DNA from 3 places in the Paenibacillus sp. Y280 genome. Region 1 is predicted to be linked to each of the others. Evidence: predicted binding sites of a transcription regulator. Region 1 holds the regulator's gene; each other region holds the start of a gene.

Region 1 (5,589 bases):
TTCGCAGAAATATGGCCTTATTCCCTATCGGCATCGTAATGAAGCTGACGGATTTAACGGCAAGGCAAATCCGGTATTATGAACAGCATGAATTGATCGTACCTGCAAGAACGGCAGGAAACCAGCGGTTATTTTCATTTAATGACGTAGAACGGCTTTTGGAAATAAAATCATTGATAGAGAAAGGTGTTAACATCGCTGGCATTAAGCAAGTGATGAATCCGGTATCGAAGGAATCGGATGATGCGACGATTGTCAGTGAGCAATCGGAAGTGAAGCGTCGCGAGCTGTCTGATCAGCAGCTGCACCGTTTGCTAAAGCAGCAGTTGCTCGAGAAAAGACCAGGTCAAGCATCGCTTATTCAAGGTCAATTGACTCGTTTCTTAAATAAGCGCTAGTTTGACTAATATAACAATCGATTTGCAAACTAAGGAGATGATTCTGTGAGTTACACTAAAGAGGATATTAGACGTATAGCACAGGAACAAAATGTTAGGTTTATTCGTTTGCAGTTTACGGATTTACTAGGAACGATAAAAAATGTTGAAATTCCAGTTAGTCAGCTAGAGAAGGCGCTTGACAACAAAATGATGTTTGATGGCTCTTCCATTGAAGGTTACGTACGTATTGAAGAATCAGACATGTACTTATACCCTGATTTAGATACTTGGGTTGTATTCCCATGGGTTACACAAGATCGTGTTGCCCGTTTGATTTGTGATATTTATATGCCAGACGGAACACCGTTTGCCGGAGATCCTCGCGGTATTTTGAAGCGTGCCTTGAAGGAAGCAGAAGAGCTGGGCTACACAGCAATGAATGTTGGACCTGAACCGGAATTTTTCTTGTTCAAAACCGATGATCGCGGTGAGCCGACTACTGAGCTAAATGACCAGGGCGGCTATTTCGACTTAGCACCGATGGATATGGGTGAAAACTGCCGTCGTGAAATCGTACTTACGCTTGAAGAGATGGGCTTCGAGATTGAAGCTTCTCACCATGAGGTAGCTCCTGGACAGCATGAAATCGATTTTAAATACGCAGATGCGATTAAAGCTGCTGACCAAATTCAAACGTTTAAGCTGGTAGTTAAAACGGTTGCACGCGAGCATGGCTTGCATGCATCGTTTATGCCAAAACCATTGTTCGGCGTAAATGGTTCTGGAATGCATTGCCACCAATCGTTGTTCCAAGGCGACACAAATATGTTCTACGATGAGAAGGACAAGCTTGGTCTTAGTGCGGTAGCTCGTCAATACATGGCAGGTATCTTGCTTCATGCTCGTGCTATGGCTGCTATCACGAATCCAACAATCAATTCCTATAAGCGTCTTGTACCTGGCTACGAAGCGCCTTGCTATGTCGCTTGGTCCGCAAGCAATCGCTCGCCAATGATTCGGATTCCAGCATCACGCGGTCTTAGCACGCGCGTCGAAGTTCGCAACCCAGATCCAGCTGCTAACCCATATTTGGCACTAGCTGTTATGCTAAGAGCTGGTCTTGATGGCATTCAGAACAAGCTTCCGTTGCCGGCTCCAACAGACCGCAACATCTACATCATGACGGAGGAAGAGCGTCAGGATGCAGGCATTCCAAGCTTGCCGCTTGATTTGAAGGAAGCTCTTGACGAAATGTTAAGAAGCGACATCGTTTGCGATGCGCTTGGCGACCATGCGCTTGCCCATTTCTATGAACTGAAAGAAATCGAGTGGGATATGTACCGGACACAAGTTCACCAATGGGAAAGAGATCAATACTTGACTCTTTACTAAGATCTGAATCCCTAAAGTTCATAACCTAATAATGACCCGCAAGAAAGACACTTTTCCAAAGGTGTCTCTCATGCGGGTCATTCTGTTTCTATCTCATTTTCGGATGTATTTTTCCCAATATAGTGTAGATAAATCAATTAAGTTTTATAAAAGCAAAGGCGTTCCTTCTAGTAAACTAGTAATCGGGGGAGCATTCTATACGCGCGGTTCGCAAAATGACTTATCCTAATTTGATTGGTTTGGTGGGGGTGTATATGGAGTGGGATTTACGGCCCGCCCATTCCTACTTTTGTTCACAATTCGTTGCAGAAACGATGCGGAAAAGCGGGATTCCGGTCTGTAACCGTCCATCGACGCTGGTTACACCTGATGATTTTCTGAATTACAGTCAATTTCATGTCGTCTATGAAGGACTGCTATATGATTATCCACAGCTTAATCTACAACAGCTTGTCCATCTTTCAAAAGCAAAAATGACTGTAGGCCAGCTTCGGAAGAGAGCCATATAAGATCTAGAATAGTGCGCCATAAAAATATGAGTCCACACAAAAAGACCCATAGTATGGGTCTTTTGCGAAGTTTAATGGTTGAATTAGTAGCCGCCGAAGCCGCAGCTGCATGCGATAATCACCAATAAAATGAATAGGACCAAAATTGTACCTAAGTTTGTAAAAGCTCCACCAACGTAACCGGACATTTTTTAGGTGCACCTCCTTACGTGTTGAATACATTATAGGTTATGCGGGCTAATCACTCATTGATTGGGTGTTTGTCATAGGGCAGGCAGGAGTGGGGAGGAAAAATTACATTATTTGTGAAGAAAAATGAATCGAATGCCGAAAGATACACAATAAAAATAAATAGCAAAGAAGAGGCTGAGTCGACTATGCTTGCGCATATCGGATCAGCCTCTTCTTTATGTACGTTTACTTGCTTTAATGGATATCCCGGAACAGTCCGATGACTTTGCCTAGAATGGTTACATTTTGGAGTAAAATCGGCTGCATTGTGGAATTTTCCGGCTGCAGGCGAATGTGATTTTTCTCCTTGTAGAACGTCTTGACCGTTGCTTCGTCATCCTCAGTCATTGCAACAACGATTTCTCCGTTATTAGCTGTTTGCTGCTGACGAACAATAACGTAATCTCCATCGTGAATACCGGCTTCGATCATACTCTCGCCCATGACATTCAAGATGAATACGCTGCTGTCACCTACAAAGTGTGAAGGAAGAGGGAAATACTCTTCGATGTTCTCTGTTGCGGTAATAGGCACACCCGCAGTAACTTTACCAACGATAGGTACTTTGGCAACGGAAAGGGGGATCATGCCATCCACACCTTCTTGATCTAAAATTTCAATAGCACGTGGTTTAGTGGGATCCCGGCGAATTAGGCCTTTCTTCTCCAAGCGGTCCAAATGACCGTGAACGGTTGAACTGGATAACAATCCAACAGCTTCGCCGATTTCTCGAACGGAAGGTGGATAGCCTTTCTCCCGGACTTCATTCTTAATAAATTCAAGAATAGAATGTTGTCGGTTAGAAATCTTCGACACTGTGATCACTCCATTAGTAGGTTTGTAGCAAATTATAACATAGAACCGGAGTTCGTACAAACATAAGTTCTCAAGTACAGAAGTTCGTATTTTTTTGTTGACTCCAAACGTTTGTTCGTGTATTCTAAAAACAGAACAAACGTTTGGGGTGCTGAATAATGATAACTAGTTCAAGTTTTAATAGAACGATACACAAACAAGAAACAGTTAAAACAACGGTGTTTAACCATTTGATCAGACGATTGATGAAGCGCCATGCAGCAAAGATTGTAGTCTGCTCAGCTGTGTTCGCACTTTTATTTACTAGCTTTCTGCTTATAGGAACAGCTGCTTCCGGCAGTTATCCAGCAGAAGCGACAGCTGGAGAAAATATGGTTATCGTGCATTCGGGTGACACACTTTGGGAAATCGCTAAGCAATATACCGATGGCAAGCAAGATATTCGATATGTCATTTATTTGATTAAAGATCGCAACAACCTGCAATCCTCGGAAATTATGCCAGGGCAAAAGCTAATTATTCCTAGCATTTAATTTGAGAGTCATTTACAATTAATAGAATTGTTTCATCATATACATAGCTTTCTGAATCAAGTAGATCAATGGAATCTACTTCTTTTAGAAAGTTTTTTTGTGTGAACTGCAGGGTTTTCCCTAGGTAAGTTCGTCTATTGAAGGGGATTGAAAGGAGAGGCTGAATTGTTACGTGTTGAAGAGCTATCCCATTCCTTCATGAATGGGAACGAAGCGACTGCTGTACTGCAGCATATTAGCTTTGATGTACATAAGGGAGAAATGATTGCGCTGTTAGGAAGCTCCGGCTCTGGCAAATCTACGCTGCTGAACTTAATGGCCGGCTTAATGAAGCCTACAGAGGGGCAAATCTTTATTGCAGACCACAATATCGTTACGATGAACGAAAATCGGTTGGCTGAGTTTAGACGAAAGCATATCGGGTTTATTTTTCAAGCGTATGAGCTGATTGCCAATTTGACCGTTCGAGAAAACGTCGAGCTGCCGCTCGTGTTTCAATCGATTCATCCTTCTATAAGGAAGAAAAAAGCGCTTGCTTTGCTTGAACAGGTGGGAATTCCGGATAAAGCGGAATTATTTCCATCACAGCTCTCAGGAGGACAGCAGCAGCGTGTCAGTATAGCCCGGTCATTGATCACTGAGCCATCGGTCATTTTTGCGGACGAGCCTACTGGTAATTTGGATACAAAAACAGAAGAAGAAATTATTATGATTTTGAAGCATTTGAACAAATCGATGGATACGACTTTTATCATCGTTACACATGAACGTGAGGTTGCAGCCCAAACGGAAAAAATTATTACGCTGCGGGATGGTTACCTCGTGACGGAGCAGGAAGCCGCTCAAGAAAGATTGCTTGCGGGGGGAACGCAAATTGAGAATAAGTGATATTACACGATTATCTTGGGATCAAGTCAAGCGCAGGAAGGTCGTAACGGCACTTTGTGCGGCAGGTATTTCGATTGGCTGTGCTGCCATAATTGTAGCTATGAGTATAGGCGAATCTGCGCAAATTTATGTCGAGCAGCAGATGAACAGCTATTTAAAAATGGATGAGATTACGGTAACAGCAAATACAGGTGCTGGAGCTGGCAGCAAAACCCCTGCAAATGAAAGTGAAAGCGAATCGCTGAAACAAGGGAAATTGACGCAGCAAAAGCTTGATATTATGAAGAAAATCAAGCATGTGACGGCAGCAGCTCCTTTTCAGCAGCTTGAATATATGGAGCTGACGACTTTAGATGGGCTTGCTTCACAAAATCAAACCCAATTGATCGGTACGGATTTGGAGATGCTTACAGCTTTCGGAAATGAATTCATGCAAGGCGGGCCATCTAATCTTGAGGACATGATTGTGCTTAACTATGGCGCTACTATGGGTCTGATCGATGATATAACCAAACAAAATATACAAGAGCAGCTAAACACGAATCCATATGATGATGCAGTGTTCGAGCAATATCAAAGCTTAAACAGTATTCCAACCGTTTTATATCAGAAGCAAATACAGTTTCGCTATTATTCGTCTGAAGGTCAGGTTCTAAGCAGGCCGCTGCGTGTTGTCGGCGTCCTGAAAAAACCAAGCGGTCTCAAGGATGATCAGATTATGTACGACAAGAAGGGCTACATATCGATTGAGACGGCAGCGCTCCTTAAGAAAGAGCTTAAGCTGCCTGGCGATCAGCAGGAATCCTATAATTCGATTATCGTGAAGGTCGATAATCAATC
Region 2 (5,589 bases), on a different contig from region 1:
TATTCAATGGTTAATTTCACACAGCTCTTATCAAAAGATTGTTGAAACTTCGTATGAACTCTACGCTCATCATTTTAAGGAAATGAAAAACTTTTACGAAGCGAGTTACAGATTTTACCATAAGTGCTTTCCAGAATTAGAACGAGATAGAATTTATGCGCAAATGGAAATAGAAAATGAAGAAATACAGAAAGAAATTGACGAAGAAAGTATTCGACAAGGGAGTTAATGAATTTTAATTAGCAAAATCAACAAGTAAGTGATCTTATCATACATAAACAAAAGAAGGCAGCTACAACAGCTGTCTTCTTTTCATGTTTAATACTATGATTGGCAGCATTACACACATACCTATATAGATACTTATATAGAAAACTGCAACCCATTTTTATTCTATATGTATCGGCTTATGCGGTTTCTTAAAAAGTTCTTGCACCTTTATTTGTACCTGACTTATATTTCTTTATTGAGATAATTGTAATAACAGTTCGTTTATTAGGGCCTGTCGGAGCAACGATTGCTATATCTCCACTTTTCAGTATCCAACGCATTCGACTTTTAACAGGCGGCATTATCTTGATCTCTTCGATAATTTGTCTTTCATTCATCTTTTGTTCAGCGATCCGTTGTTTAGTGTGATAAGTTAATAATACCTCCATAATTGGCTTCACCTCCAACTAGTATAACTTTAAAAATTCCACTTCAACACGATCTATACTCACCCAGATCACAACAATCTCTAGTCTCTCCAATACAGTCCGAATCTGACTTATGACCTTTCTATGACCGTCATTATCAGGTAACGCAATTGCTACTTTAAATAGCTCTCCTTGCTTTTGCTGGATCAATTTTGAAGTAGTCAGCAAAGCCCTAGAAATATGCGAATCAATCACATTTAGTGTGCCACTGGTGTAGGTTCGATTCCTGCACTCCCCTACCTTGCGATTCTAATGCAGAACAACTGGTTCTTAGGTAGCCTTTATTCCGGCTTAATAAGTGCTTCAGTTGCTTATCAACGGTAGCACCCTCGATGTCTCTAATAGCAAACCATTCTCCTTCAACCATAAAGCTTCCCTTCAACTGGTCAACACGATCCACTATACCAATTACCACAAGTTCTTCGAACTCATGATACATTTTAAGACTGATTTCCCTTCGCAGCTCCATAGACTCGATAATTACACGAGAAATATCCTCCCACTCCTGCTCATCAAGATAAATACGTTGGAGCTTTTGAATGTCACGACTCCATTCATTAATAGCTATTTTATGCTCAGGCAACATCATACGGCTACTTTCCCACATTCCATTTCCCTCAAGCTTTTTACGTGATCCTGTCGCCATTCGAACACCGTCCCACATTTTTAATGCTACTATTACATGTGAACAAATGTTCTATTTCAACGGTCAAGAAGTGACTTTCGATGTACTTTTTAAGGGTAGGGTACATCATTTACCATCTATTAAACTTCCCTTTACTTTTCAACCATTGCTTCTAGGATAACAAGTACTCACAGGCTTCTTTGGGATACATAATTTTTTTAGCACCAAGACCAATTAGTCGTGGCTTCTTTGTTTGTTTATGAAAGTTCTTGTCTCCTGTTACGAAAATATCTCCATCATAATGAATATGACACCATAATATTTGAGCATCAAATAATTTATTTTTCCATTCAATTGGTGTAATTTGTTCAGATATACCATTCAAACTCCGATATTCCGAAATCTTATACGGCGTTGTTGGAAACAGAATCTCAAAAATGGACTTTTCTAAGTTAGCCGAATCTTCGGAAGCCCATATACAGTGATTCCAAAAAGAAATATCCCAATAAAACAATGGATTCAGCAATGTAACATTTTCAAAACCAATCTTATTGATGGTCTGCATAAAACTATCTAGATCGTTTATTTCTATTCCATCTTTTTGTTTTTCACTGGCTGAAGTAGCTGCCATATTCAATTCAATATTACCTGTATCATGAAGTTCTTTAATTTTTCTTGCGTAGATTTCATTTTCTCTTTTCTCAAGAAGATCAATTATTATATTTGTATCGAAAGTGACCTTAATATGAAACTCCCCTATTCTATGCTTATCAGTTAGTAAAACAATTTATCTTCCTGCTAAATTAAAAATTAGGATTTGAAGAAGCAACTTAAAAAGCTTAAAATCCAGATCAAACTCCTCTGTATAATATCCCTCTGTTAAATTCAAACTTTCTATAAAGTATTTGTTACTTTCCCATAACAGACTTCACATACTTCTCTGCCTTATAGTCCTTTCTAATCTCGTGCAGCACAGTGCTGTTAGCTTCGCTCCATGACTCCAAGTTCATCCTTGGCTCTACTTCAATCATATCCTTAGCCGTTCGTATATCGTCTTCCTTATACGCTTCAATAATTTTTATCAAATCAGCTCTATCAAGCAGCTTCACATGATTGACTCCTGCTAAGGTTTCACATTGCTCTGTGAATTTGGCTGTTGCAATCACAATAGCCTTCTTAGCTTTGTAATAACGCATACAAGAAAATACTTCCTGCACAGCGCTAATACCAACAGGATCAGAGCAACGCTTAGCCTTACCACATTCCTTATACCCTCTCGATCAGTAAATACAACATCTGCTCCAAAACCTCTCCTGTTTGTTGTCTTATACACTCCTGATTAGCCCAACTCAATCAGAAGCCGGTATAGTTACATTTCAAACTCAGAGCCGTCTTCCATCTTATCAATATCTGTAATATCAATTGCTTTTAGGTCGTAATTCTCTTCAATAGGCTGACTAATACTCCTATTTTCGTTTTATCTTTGAATATAAACCCAACAACAGCTACCACACATAAGCCGATAATTAGTGCGAATACTATGTAACCAATCACAAAAGAAACCTCCATTTCAACTTTATACTTCATTAAATAGGATTAGGACATTCGATCTACTACCCAATGAATTAATAGTTAAATCTTACCATGGTTTGTCGAAACGGAATAGAGGTTGTTCGTTTCATAGGCTTTCCAGACACTCTCATACTCATAAGAAAATGGATCGTCTACACTTAGTTAGACAGAAAAAATAAGGGCTAGTAGAATGAAGGGAACAGATAAAGGAGCGAATCTACTATGCCAAAGCCACGACGTACATTTACACCTGAGTTTAAGAAGCAAATGGTCCAGCTTTACGAGAGTGGAAAATCCAGGGCGAGCATCGTTAGAGAATATGATCTGAATGCTTCTGCTTTTGAACGTTGGATTGCACAAGGTCAGAATACAGGCTCATTCAAAGAAAAAGATAATCGTACAGATGAGGAGAACGAACTTCTTGCTTTACGCAAAGAAAATCAACGTCTTAAGATGGAGAACGACATTTTAAAGCAAGCCGCTCTGATCATGGGACGAAAGTAAATGTGATCCGTCAGAACACTCACAAGTACTCGGTATCAGCAATGTGCGAAGTCCTGCAATTGCCTCGAAGCACCTATTACTATAAGCCAGAACCTGCAGAGAATGAAGAAGAGCAGAAACATGAACAGGCGGTTGTGGATATCTTTACAGCTAGTCGAAATAACTATGGTACGCGAAAAATAAAATTCGAACTACAAAAAAAAGAATATCAAATCTCACGGCGTAAAATCGCCCGTATCATGAACAAACACGGACTGGTTTCAACCTACACGGTGGCGCAATACAAGCCTTTTAAAAGTGATGTGAACGAGTCTAAGGTAAAGAATAAGTTGGGACGAGTGTTCAAGCAAGATGAGCCTTTTGCTGTTGTAGTCAGTGATCTGACCTACGTAAGAGTGGCAGGCAAATGGCACTACGTGTGTTTGTTTGTTGACCTCTTTAACCGCGAAATGATTGGCTTTAGCAGCGGACCTGAAAAGACAGCCGAACTGGTGTACAGAGCAATCGCTAGCCTCTCCGTCCGTCTAGATCGTGTAAAAATGTTTCATACAGACCGAGGGAAAGAATTTGACAACAAGCTCATTTCAGAAGCGCTAGCCACGTTTAACGTCAAACGCTCTCTTAGCAGGAAAGGCTGCCCTTATGACAATGCTGTCGCAGAAGCCACCTTCAAATCGTTCAAGACCGAATTTGCCAACCAGACTTATTTTCTAACAGGAGAGCAGCTTGCTGTAGAACTGCGAGATTATGTTAACTGGTTTAACCATCATCGCATTCATGGAACGCTGGATTACCGTACACCTGTACAAGCTAGAAAAGTGTCCTTATAATTTTTGTTCAGTTTTGTGTTGACAATCCAAAAAGCACCATCGAATGGATGATGCTTTACCAACCTAAGTACCTTGAATCATTGTCTTTAAAGTTAAGCAATCACTACAAAAGTAAAAATATAAATACATTTCACCAAGTTTAAAATCAACAACTGAAATCAGTTCTCTATATGTTTTATATGATTCCTCCGTAATAGTTGCGACATACTTCATCTGCTTATTGCAACGCGGACAAATCATTTCATTGGGTTTCTCAAGATATAAAGGTGATCCTAATAGTCTGCTAATATATTTAGTTCCGAACAAGTTACAAGCTCTGTCGTAGCTTTCTTCATCAGTTGGTATATCGTTAATTGTTAAATCAACTAATTTCACCTTTGTATGCGGAAGTGGAACTGGTAATTTATCTTCATCATTAGTTATCCAATCATGCAAATTATCTTGATTTAAAGCTTCAATCGATTTGTCTTTTATATTGAACCTAAAAATCTGTTGATCCCATATCATTGAACAGTTTAGACATGAAACTAGGGGTAGTTCATCTAGGCCGCTAGCTTTCAATTCAATTAATCTTGAATCATTCAAATCAAAGCAAAAAATCTGCTGAATATTTCCCCTACACAATGGGCAATTTGGAAACTTCCAATCTTGACCACCAAAACGATGGTTGTAGGTATCTTCACCCTCTACAACCCTGTAACCTTTGATGCCACGCCAATGTTCGCCATAGACATATGACAATTTCTTAACACCCCTTTTGATATATGTTCTTTATATAAGCAAATCAAAAGTAACAATTTATTACCACCATTTAGCTCAACAAAATCCATGTTTTATCTAAGGAATATCAAAACACAATCAATTTTCCGTTTGGGTATTCTCCTTCCCAACCACAAGGAAAATTGCCTGAATCATAAATATCCAACAGTTTCTTAAAGAAATAAGGAAATCTCTGATGCTTGCAAATTATTGAGTAATGGTATTCAAGCATGGCATTTACCAAATCCCACTCGATGCAATCTACAAAAGTCTGGTCAAGCGAATATTCGTTCTGAAAATTTATAATCATGGGACGTATCTTATCAACCAAAAGAGTCTTTGCATACGTAGCCACAGCATTCCATTCATTATATTGTCTTTGAAATTTATCGTGTAAAAACGAAGTAAGAATATTGCTTGCTTCAAGAGTAGTTTTTTCCCAAACATATTCACTATAATAATTTTTTGCTTCTTGCCACGTATGTACTCTCACCATAGGGAAATCACTTACTTGTACAGGGTTACCAACATTATTGAACCAAGTGATTTTTTTGATACTCTCAAAGATTTCATCAATTGTTTCCATTTTTCATTCTCCTAT
Region 3 (5,589 bases), on a different contig from region 1:
ATTTTGCACGTTAACAAGTTTCACCGCGGCGTGGATCTTGTGGTCACGCCTGGTAATGGCCCGCTTTACGCCTTCGTAGCCGGCACAGTCACGCATGCCAAACAAGGCGTAGCCGGCAGCGGCATACCTGCAGAGATGGGTATTGTCGTAGCGATCAAGGACAACAAGGGTTATCTGCACCTGTATGCCCATCTCAGCGCTGCTGTCGTTAAGGTAGGAGAAACGGTAGAACGCGGGCAGATGATCGGCAGGCAAGGCACCACGGGCGCTAGCACGGGCAACCATTTACATTATGAGATTCGCAAGGCTGCCACGCCGTCGTTCGGCTGGACGGCCACGGAGGCGGGAGTCGTTGAGCCAACGAAATATTTGCAGGATTATTATAAAGTCGCGGAGCCGATTAAGGTGCCGTCAAAGGAGAAAGAGCCAATGATGAAAGTTGCAGATGCAAATAAGATCATCGAATTTTTGAAGGCTGGGTATGGGGTAGTTGAAAATGCGGCATCACGGAAGGAATATAACCGCCTGGCTAATGAGCTGCGCAAGGTGAGCGGCCAGAAGGAGCAGTAAATCAAACTTCTGTTCTGTATTGTCAAAAATAGTGGATTGTTGTATATTAATTACAAATCCGAAAGCATCGGTCAAAGAGTCGCATGGCGAAGAACGCCTGCGGCTCTTTTTGCTTTTATAAAGAAGAAGCCGCTTGCGAGTTTAAGATTCGCTAAGCGGCTTGGTTTTAACCGAAGTAAGGTAGCTCCCACGCAGTTACTGTTGCGGATGCTAGAACACCACTGTCATTGAAGACATATACCCATATTTCACTTCCAAGGTTATCCTGCGGCACAACTTTATTTATAAACATTTTTTCTTGGTCACCTACAAATGTATAGTTGACTATACACCCTTTTGTTGCGGACAATACTGCGTGTAAAGAGGATCCGCTAGGAATGTTATTAATTGGAGCCGTCATTCCTTTGAAATCATTAGCCAATAATTCAGGTGAGAGGTTATTATTTACTTGTGTTTCCATAATCAATTCCTCCTTAAACTAGTTTCTGAATTATAGTTACCCGAATCTGATTTATTATACTCGACAAATTGTCTATAAATTTGAAAGCCGCTTGCGAGTTTAAGATTCGCTAAGCACCTTTTCTTCATCAAATTTTCCATTATACAAATCATCAAGTAAGTGAGTCAGCATAATTTTCTTCGCAAGCCACATAAGGATCATCCCGCTGTCGATTCCTTTCGCTTCGTCAAACCTCTCAATCTTCAGGCGTAAATCCTCGGCATTTAGCTCCAGGTGTTCGATTAGCTTTTGTCGATCAATGCTCAAGCTGGGCACCCTCGATATCCTGAATAGCAAACCATTCGCCGTCTACCATGAAGCGGCCTTTTAACTGATCCACTCGATCAACGATGCCGTTAACCTCAAGTTCCTCGGATTCATGAAACATCTTAAGCTTGATTGGCTCTCTCCGCTGCATCGATTCCGCTACAGCTCGTGAAACGTCTTCCCATTCTTGTTCGTCAAGTTGGATCCGCGTACGTTTTTGGCTTTCTTTATCCCAGTCATTTAATGCGACCTTATGTTCAGGCAACATCATCCGGCTACTTTCCCACATGCCGTTACCTTCAAGTTTCTTACGTGATCCAGCATTCATAAGAACACCGTCCTTATAATTGATGTTCATATTATATGCGAACGTACGTTCTTTTATCAAGCGGGTATACATGGAAAATAAAAAGCCTGCTGGGGTTAAACCCCAACAAGCCATGCTAATGAAATGTCTACAGCCAGCAATTAAGTGAGAGTAAAGTATGTTACAAGGCTATAAATGAAGTGGACACCTAAGCTCAGATTCGGGAGCTATTATAATGAAGCTTAAAAAAATCGAGCGGCCTTCCAGAAGACGTATGCATCACGTTGGATATAATGATCGAGGATCACGTGAGTATGATTATCCGTGGGATACATGACGGCATTAAACTAAGCAAAGGTATTGGTGACTGATCTGTGGGAAATATGTGTAACAATATACCCACACCCACATCTTTCCCACATAACGCGTTATAATCGCATTAAAACGCCTAGATTATACTCAATTGCTTAGACATATAGCACAAAGGAATTCTAGAAAAATAAAGGGCTGAATAGATATTTTGATTAAGCTTAGAAAATCAATCCTATATGGACGTGCTGTACCCGTCCGCGCAGTCCGGGTACATGAAAGGTCTCGTCCTCGGAATCCGCGAGGACCTCGACCCCGAGCAGTTCCAGCAGTTTTCGCGGCTTGGCCTTACGCATATACTTGCAATTTCGGGCCTTCACGTCGCGGTTTTTATTTACGCGCTCGGCGGCTTGCTTCGGGCGGCACGGATAAGCCGCGAGAGAATGCTGCTCATTCTCATGCTTTCCGTTCCCCTGTATGTGCTGCTTGCAGGCGCTTCCCCTTCCGTCATTAGAGCCGGTCTTATGTCGGTCTTGGCATTGCTTGCTGCGCGCATCGGAAAGCTGAAGGACGGCCTGCATCTGCTCGCTGCCGCCGCAGTGCTTATGCTTGTGTTCGATCCATTTTTACTCGAAAATGTAAGCTTTCAACTATCGTTTATTGTGACGATCGGCTTGATCGTTGGCGTAAAGCCGATACGTCATGCGATGCCGCAATGGCAAAGGGGGAAGTCGCTGCTGGATTTGGCTGCTGTTACTCTCGTTGCCCAGCTCGTTTCCTTTCCGCTCACGATCTATTATTTCAATCAATTTCACGCTTTATCAATGATAGCTAATTTTGTGCTCGTTCCGTTTATAAGCTTTATTGTTATGCCGCTTGGAGCTGCCACGCTCTTGTTAGGGATTCCTTGGGAGGCAGGAGGCAAACTGCTCGCCTATGCCTCGCAATATGCGAATGATTGGACGTTTGCGCTTGTCGAGCGGTTATCTGGGGTCGATTCGCTTCGAACGATTTGGGCTACCCCGCCGCTCTGGTGGGTAGCGGCTTGGCTGCTGCTGCTTGGCGCTTTATTTCATGTCGTCAGCGTTTGGACAGGGATATTTGCTGATTCGCGTGCCGATGCAGCTGCGGCATTTGAAGAAACAGCGCCGATTGGTGGTGTTTCTGCATACAGGACGCCTTCACCTAATAATAGAGGGGTTAAGACAGCATTATTTTCCCTTATGTTCCTTGCATTTAGTCTGCTCGTCTATGCGTATAAGCCGGATGCATTCAACCATAATGCTTCCGTAAGCTTTATTGATGTCGGACAAGGCGATGCCATACATATCCGAACGGCTAGCGGTAAACAAATTTTGATCGATGGCGGGGGGACGTTATCCTTTCGCAAGGAGGGCGAGGAATGGAGGGAGCGCAGCGACCCATTTGAGATTGGTCAGAAGCTGCTTGTCCCTCTATTAATGAAAAGAGGCGTAAGGGAGATCGATATTCTCGTCATCTCGCATTTGGACAGCGATCATATCCGCGGCTTACAAGCGGTTTTGGACACCATTCCCGTTCGCAGCATATGGTGGAACGGTACCGTTAAGGAAGCGGATGATGCGCAGAAGCTGCTTAGGAAGGCGCTGGCGCTGCAAATACCGATGTATGGCGTGAATGCTGGCTTGGAATATCAGCTCGATCACGAAACTACGATCAACGTTTTGTGGCCGCTGGCGAATACAGATTCTGAAGTTCAACCGCTTGAGGAGCAGAATGAGAGCAGTCTAGTAATGACCGTACGCTTATACCATTCGACCTTCTTATTCTCTGGCGATATAAATTCCGTAACGGAGCGCACAATTATTCGTAATGAACAGAAGAGCATTAATTTGGCTGCCGAGCGGCCCTCAATCTCGATTATGAAGGCTGCCCATCATGGCAGTCGTTTTTCGACGAGCAAGGAGTGGTTGGATTATTGGAGACCTGAAGGTTCCGTAACATCAGTAGGGGCATTTAATAGCTATGGACATCCGCATCCTGACGTTCTGTCCAGACTTGCAGATGCAGGCACGGCTATTTGGCGGACGGACAAGGACGGCGAGATTCGTTTCACCATAACGGACAAAGGATTGTATATGTACAAAAAGCATTAATTCAACAGAAAAAATCTAGATGCTTTAATGGATTTTAATTCGTCCGTATAGGTGCTTTTGGAATAGGTTTATAAGAAATAGATCAAAGGACTTCTGCCTAAACGTGGTATTCGATCAGTTTCTATATACGAGGTACTAGAAATTTGGTATCCTTTGATGTGGAGTTTATTTCGTTTTTATTTCTTCTTAAACGAAGAACATGCTTTTTTTATTCAATAGATGTTTACTAGCAAAACGAATCGTATTCGGTCCCACCAGGGGACAATGGTTTCCAATGGCAATTGTTACTAAAAAAAATATAGTCATTTTTCTGACTAATCTGCAACTTTTACCGCAACCAGTTCGTCAGAATGGTTGCAAGAGAGGGGGATCCTTCGTGGTGGAGCCGGAGCTTATAAGAGCCGCTCAGTCGGGAGATCGCGACGCTTTAATTACTCTATTGCGAGAGATTGAAACGCATGTTTATCGGACAGCCTATTATATATTAAATAACGAACAGGATGCCCTCGATGCAGCGCAGGAAGCGCTCATTCGCATCTACACGAAAATAGGCTCGTACGAGGAAAAAGCGCAGTTTAAAACGTGGATTCAACGTATTGTAACAAACATTTGCATTGATAAGTTTCGGAGAAATAAACCGACCGTCTCAATAGATGAGCATGACATGGTATTCCACGAGAAACAGAATGTGGAGGACGAGGTAATGTCGGCTTATGCTGTTAAAGACATTCAAGCCGCTATCGACAAGCTTCCTGAGCATCATCGTGCGGTTGTCGTCCTTCGGTATTTACAGGATTTCTCTTACAATGAAATTGCAGATTCGCTTGATCTGCCGCTTAACACAGTAAAATCTTATTTGTTCAGAGCTAGGCAACAGCTGCAGTCGTTACTCCATGATTATCAGAAAGGTGGTGTCCGGGGATGAATTGTCAAGAGGTGATGGAATTAATGCAAAGACAGCTAGACGACGATCTCGATGAAAGCGAGAAAGAAGTCTTGATGAGCCATACTAGACAGTGTCCGGACTGTGCAGCTATGTTCGAGCGGCTACAGCTGTTATCCGCCGAGCTTACCAGTTTACCCAAAGTTATACCGAGCTACAGCTTAGTTGATGCCATTATGCCGCAATTGGAGCGTCTTGAGCTCTTTGGACAGTCTGAGCCTAATGCTGAGCCGGTTCCTGCCGTAAAATCAATAGAATCACTGCCTCGCCGTGCGAAGCACGAACGACGTTGGCCGTCCATTCGCATCATGAGCGGCGTAATCGCAGCGGGAATCGTCGCAGGGCTGTTTCTTGTTACGTATAAGCCTGGATCAGCGCCAGACTTAAGCAGTGCTTCTCAATTAGTTGCTAATGAATCGAGTAACGCTGCGGCCGATATGGCGGGCGAAGCGCCTCAAGAGCTTTCTTTAAAAGCAAAAACCGAAGACAAGGCAGCATCATCGGATGTAAGCACGGAAGCAATAAAGAAACAGGGTATTCAGGAAGAGGAATCGATCAA

What was found. Region 1 encodes LexA, which represses DNA repair genes until DNA is damaged. Its sites were predicted from a motif close to CGAACATATGTTCG; they were not measured.
Region 2: a site for LexA is predicted at 1,384-1,397, ahead of AC1TPC_RS17120 (YolD-like family protein). Genes of this name have one in related genera too.
Region 3: a site for LexA is predicted at 1,703-1,716, ahead of AC1TPC_RS11280 (YolD-like family protein). Genes of this name have one in related genera too.

Annotation. Positions count from the first base shown of each region.
Region 1 covers NZ_JBXCIW010000003.1:147,058-152,646, forward strand. Annotated here, with positions in the region: gene AC1TPC_RS05215 (MerR family transcriptional regulator) at 1-398, shown strand, start outside; gene glnA (type I glutamate--ammonia ligase) at 444-1,772, shown strand; gene AC1TPC_RS05225 (hypothetical protein) at 2,027-2,281, shown strand; gene lexA (transcriptional repressor LexA) at 2,708-3,328, opposite strand; gene yneA (cell division suppressor protein YneA) at 3,487-3,861, shown strand; gene AC1TPC_RS05240 (ABC transporter ATP-binding protein) at 4,027-4,749, shown strand; gene AC1TPC_RS05245 (ABC transporter permease) at 4,736-5,589, shown strand, end outside.
Region 2 covers NZ_JBXCIW010000013.1:2,279-7,867, reverse strand. Annotated here, with positions in the region: gene AC1TPC_RS17125 (hypothetical protein) at 420-659, opposite strand; gene AC1TPC_RS17120 (YolD-like family protein) at 886-1,344, opposite strand; gene AC1TPC_RS17115 (hypothetical protein) at 1,496-1,960, opposite strand; gene AC1TPC_RS17110 (restriction endonuclease) at 2,232-2,519, opposite strand; one part of gene AC1TPC_RS17105 (IS3 family transposase) at 3,118-3,364, shown strand; one part of gene AC1TPC_RS17105 (IS3 family transposase) at 3,364-4,229, shown strand; gene AC1TPC_RS17100 (hypothetical protein) at 4,293-4,970, opposite strand; gene AC1TPC_RS17095 (hypothetical protein) at 5,077-5,574, opposite strand.
Region 3 covers NZ_JBXCIW010000007.1:52,608-58,196, forward strand. Annotated here, with positions in the region: gene AC1TPC_RS11265 (M23 family metallopeptidase) at 1-570, shown strand, start outside; gene AC1TPC_RS11270 (hypothetical protein) at 737-1,030, opposite strand; gene AC1TPC_RS11275 (hypothetical protein) at 1,130-1,336, opposite strand; gene AC1TPC_RS11280 (YolD-like family protein) at 1,326-1,664, opposite strand; gene AC1TPC_RS11285 (DNA internalization-related competence protein ComEC/Rec2) at 2,192-4,087, shown strand; gene AC1TPC_RS11290 (RNA polymerase sigma factor) at 4,464-5,012, shown strand; gene AC1TPC_RS11295 (anti-sigma factor) at 5,009-5,589, shown strand, end outside.